DNA from 2 places in the Paenibacillus sp. FSL R5-0345 genome. Region 1 is predicted to be linked to the other one. Evidence: predicted binding sites of a transcription regulator. Region 1 holds the regulator's gene; the other holds the start of a gene.

Region 1 (2,486 bases):
GGAAGTTTATTGTGAATATAAGAAATACTCCATTCCTGTAGCGAAGTTTCCCAAGAAGGTTGAAGTTGAGGGCAAAGTTAAACGGGACATTAAAGATATCGAAGTATTGGATAGCTTATACAATCAATTCGCTGTCAGATATAACGGGACACTTAAGCGTGATTTGGACTGGTGGGAGAATTCTGTATTAGATGACGAAGGAAAAAGTGCAGTGTTTTACTCTAAAAGTGGTGAACCAGAGGGATATGTGCTGTATAAGGTAGAGAACAGAGAACTGGTCATTGATGAATTTGTTTTTTTGAACGAACAAGCTCGGCAGGGGCTGTGGACATTTCTTGCGAACCATGATTCGATGGTGACCGGTGCATCGTTGAAGCTGGTGCCTTCGGACGACATGTTACCCTTCTTGCTGCCAGATCCGCGTATAGAACAGGAGAATTATCCTTATTTTATGGGTCGTATTGTGAATGCTAAGACATTCATTGAAGGTTATACCTTCAGAGGAAACAGCAGCCCAAAGAAACAGCTTATTTATATAGAAGATAAATACGCACCTTGGAATGATGGATTGTGGGAATGGAATATTTCTAATGAGGGATCGGCAACTTTTACACGCGGGGAAGGGAAACTGGCAGAAGCAGACTTAAACTGTGATATCGGCACATTGACGGCATTAATGCTTGGATATAAACGTCCGGCAGAGTTAGCTCGTTATGGATGCATCTCAGGTCATTCAGCTGCACTGGAATGGTTTGAAGAAATCTTACCGCAAGCACACACTGCATTATTTGATCATTTTTAAAATAAAAATTCGGGCTCTCCCCTTCGAAAGATGTTGGGAGGGCTCTTTATTTCCGAATACATTCGCTGAAAAAAGTGAAAAATAAGAGAATCCACTTGGAATTAGCACAGAATATGTTATAATATTAAAAAGTCAAAGAAAGTCAAAGTCAACGAAACTTAATGACATTGATCCGATCCTCTGAACACGTGGAATTATCCACAAATGTTTAAGTTCAATTAAAGACCATTGTCATTATGAATGCAAGTTGCAATCGGTATTATAAAGATTTAAGCACTGGAGGATGAGTGATGCGCAATATCTCTGATATTATCGAACAATATCTGAAGAATATTTTGCATGAAAGTCCCGAAGGTACGGTGGAAATCCAGCGAAATGACCTGGCGGACCAGTTCTCATGCGTACCGTCACAGATCAATTATGTCATCAGTACACGCTTTACTTTGGAAAAAGGTTATGTGGTGGAAAGTAAGCGTGGTGGCGGGGGATATATTCGTATTCAACGTTTTGAATTGCCACCAAACGTGGCACTGCATGCCCATTTAAACCATACTATAGGTGGCGGGATTGATCAGAACGCTGCTGAAGGGCTGATTTATCAGCTGGAGGAAGCCGGTTTTCTAAGTAAGCGTGAAGCGTGCCTTATGCGCGCTGCTGTTTCTCGGGAATGCCTAACGGTTAAGATTCCATACCGGGATGAGATTCGTGCCAAGATTATGAAGGCGATGTTAATCTCTTTGTTAGGCAAATAATTGTCAACCATAAGGGAGGGGCTTTCGCTTATGCAATGCCAGGAATGTGGCGTCAAGCCGGCAACACTCCACTTCACTAAGATCGTGAATGGAGAGAAGACGGAGTTTCATATCTGCGAGAGCTGTGCACGGGAGAAGGGGGAACTCATTCCCGGAACGGCTGGAGGGTTCTCGATCCACAGTCTGCTGTCAGGTCTGCTTGATCTAGAGGGTGCCGGCAAGGAGAAGTCGGCTGCAACGAAGACAACGCAGAGTCTGCAATGTGAGAATTGTGGGATGACGTACTCCCAGTTTAGCAAGTTAGGCCGTTTTGGCTGTAGCTCCTGTTATAAATATTTTAACAGCGCACTTGACCCGCTTTTTAAGCGAGTGCATGGTAGTACTTCACATGTAGGTAAGATTCCGAAACGTGCAGGAGCTCAGATTGTATTTAGACGCCAAATTGATGAACTCAAGAAGGAATTACAGCAGAGTATTACACAAGAAGAATTCGAGAAGGCAGCGGAGCTGCGGGATCAGATTCGTAAACTTGAAAAAGAAATAGCACAAGAGTAAAGTCTTTGATATATAGGGGGGATATGACATGTCAAGTCTCCGATTTACTGAACAAGCACTTAGTGATTGGATGCGCTCTGGAGGCAGCCACTCCGAGATTGTAATTAGCAGTCGTATGCGTATTGCCCGTAATCTAGAGCATCTTCCGTTTCCAATGCTGGCTTCCTTAGAGCAATCGGAAGAAGTGTTAGAGCTGTTGGCTCCTGTGTTTCATGAGGAAGCAGCTGCAGATTTCGGATCTTTTCAACTCCTAAAGCTTGATGAAGTGAATGAACTGGACAAAAAGGTACTGGTTGAGAAACACCTAATCAGTCCTAACTTGGCTAATGATTCGCGCAGCGCGGCTGTCTTGTTAAATGAAGATGAGTCGGTCAGCA
Region 2 (2,486 bases), 820 kb from region 1:
AAAATTTTGCTGCAATTATGAGTATCCTCTTCCAATTGAAGACGGGAACGCGTAGACCTTTTATCATTCGGATTGTGGGACTGTATAATCCTTATCCTCAGGTAGTGGGTGCTACAGAGTGGGTGCGGCAGTTTAACCGCTATGCCTCACAGTACAGTAGCCGAGTATGTGGGTTTGCTTCTATCTATAGTGAGTTTGCAGGAAATGAGAGAGGGCTATTATCGATTGACCACTTACATCCGAATGGCCGAGGCTACCGTGTGATTGCTGAGAAACTCGATGCGCTTGGATATGGCGGTTTGATTTAACTGAGATTCGTATGGAGTGGTGGTCTGAAAAGTAAAGAGGCTGTGCGCTAACCATCAAGTGGATAGGGCACAGCCTCTTTGCGTTGTTTTATAGCTTACACACCGCTAGGCAGTGTTTTCTCGATGACTTTATCAACGATACCGTAAGTTGCCGCGTCTGCAGCAGTCATGAAGTAATCACGATCTGTATCCTTCTCAATACGTTCTAGCGGTTGACCCGTACGTTCTGCAAGAATACGATTCAACTTATCACGCAATTTGAGGATACGGCGGGCACGGATTTCGATATCCGTTGCTTGACCTTGAGCACCACCCAGAGGTTGGTGAATCATGATCTCACTGTTAGGCAGTGCGAAGCGTTTGCCTTTAGCGCCAGCGTTAAGTAGGAATGCTCCCATGGAAGCTGCCATACCTACACAGATGGTGGAAACATCCGGTTTAATGTACTGCATTGTATCAAAAATAGCCATACCTGCAGTAATGGAACCGCCGGGGCTATTCACGTAAAGGTGAATGTCCTTATCCGGATCTTCGGCAGCCAAGAACAGCATTTGTGCGATGATAGAATTGGCTACCACGTCATTAACCTCCGTTCCAAGGAAAATGATGCGGTCCTTCAGCAGGCGGGAATAGATGTCATAAGCGCGCTCACCGCGGTTGCTCTGTTCTACTACCATAGGAATATAACTCACGTGGAAAACCTCCTTGATATTGGTTCTTCAAATGTATTCATTTTTACTCTTGCCGTATTACCCACATGATAAACAAATTCAAACAAAAAGTCAAAGAAAGTCAAACTTATATTCAAAAAAAAGAGCCGACACGCGGCTCTTTGGTTAAGTAGTAGTATAGGCACTACTAAATTATGTACAAAAGTGAAATTAATGGCGCGCCCGCCAAGAATCGAACTTGGATCTCAGGCTTCGGAGGCCTACGTCATATCCATTGGACCACGGGCGCAACAAAAATGATTATAATACAATTTCTTTGCAATTGCAATGAATTAATAATGCTGTGCACGGACTCTACCCCTTGTCTTCAAGGTGGACAAGCGTATATTGTCTTTCACTGAGCGATAGAATCTGGATTGTTAATTACAGGTTTTAGGAACCGTACCTCTTTCCCGATCTTATAAATGTATAAGAAGACAAGCGCTTGAGAATTCTACTCTCGGAAGACTTGCACTTCGAGCAATATTTGGTTAGAATATGAGTGGGACTTAAAAAGTTTACCCGGGACATTTTGAGACCATGAACAAGGGAATAGAGGAAGACGAAGTTGCAGGAGTGAAAGTATGCGTAATTTATTAGATATCCAAAAGCAGCTTCTGCCTGATCTCATGGAAACCCTTAAGAGACGGTACACGATTCTTCATCAGATCATGCTGTCCGATATAATTGGGCGCAGAACGCTTGCCGCTTCGCTTGATATGACTGAGCGGGTACTGCGTGCCGAGACGGATCTTCTGAAATCGCAAGGGCTCATTGAGATCGAGAGCGTTGGTATGCGCATTAGCGCTGCTGGACGTAGGCTGCTTGATTTGCTAGAGCCGGTCGTTAAGAGCCTGTTTGGTCTGGATGAGCTGGAAGAGAAAATTCGGGCAACGTATGGTCTGGATAAAGTTATTGTGGTGCCGGGTGATTGTGAGTCATCGCCATTCACCAAACGTGAACTCGGCCGAGCAGGTGCAAAAGCGCTGCTTAGTGTACTTCGTACAGATGATATTGTTGCTGTCACTGGTGGATCAACGCTTGCCGATATGGCTGATCAACTGACACCGCCGTTATCCCTTTCCTATAAGAACGCTTGGTTTGTTCCGGCGCGTGGTGGATTAGGAGAGAGTATGGAGATTCAAGCCAATACGATTGCCTCAACAATGGCAAAACGGGTAGGAGCGAATTACCGGTTGCTGCATGTACCTGATTTACTTAGTGGGGATGCCTACCAGTCACTAGCACTTGACTCTAATATTGGAGAGATTGTACAAATCATCCGCAGTTCGCGTATTATTGTACATGGGATTGGGGATGCCATTGAAATGACTCGCCGCCGCAAGCTGGATGAGGCAACTGTCTCAGAAATCCAGGGTGAGGGAGCCGTGGCTGAATCCTTTGGGTATTACTTTAACGAAGATGGTCAGGTTGTCCATACGATGCTTACGATGGGACTACGTCTAGA

Evidence for each region. Region 1 encodes CtsR, which represses protease genes until heat stress. Its sites were predicted from a motif close to ATGGTCAATAAAGGTCAAACA; they were not measured.
Region 2: a site for CtsR is predicted at 1,087-1,107, ahead of clpP (ATP-dependent Clp endopeptidase proteolytic subunit ClpP). Genes of this name have one in related genera too.

The regions. Positions count from the first base shown of each region.
Region 1 is NZ_CP009281.1:6,154,770-6,157,255, reverse strand. It holds gene R50345_RS27320 (GNAT family N-acetyltransferase) at 1-802, shown strand, start outside; gene R50345_RS27315 (CtsR family transcriptional regulator) at 1,093-1,554, shown strand; gene R50345_RS27310 (protein-arginine kinase activator protein McsA) at 1,585-2,109, shown strand; gene R50345_RS27305 (protein-arginine kinase McsB) at 2,138-2,486, shown strand, end outside.
Region 2 is NZ_CP009281.1:185,751-188,236, forward strand. It holds gene R50345_RS00915 (GDSL-type esterase/lipase family protein) at 1-308, shown strand, start outside; gene clpP (ATP-dependent Clp endopeptidase proteolytic subunit ClpP) at 404-1,000, opposite strand; tRNA gene R50345_RS00930 (tRNA-Arg) at 1,194-1,268, opposite strand; gene R50345_RS00935 (sugar-binding transcriptional regulator) at 1,603-2,486, shown strand, end outside.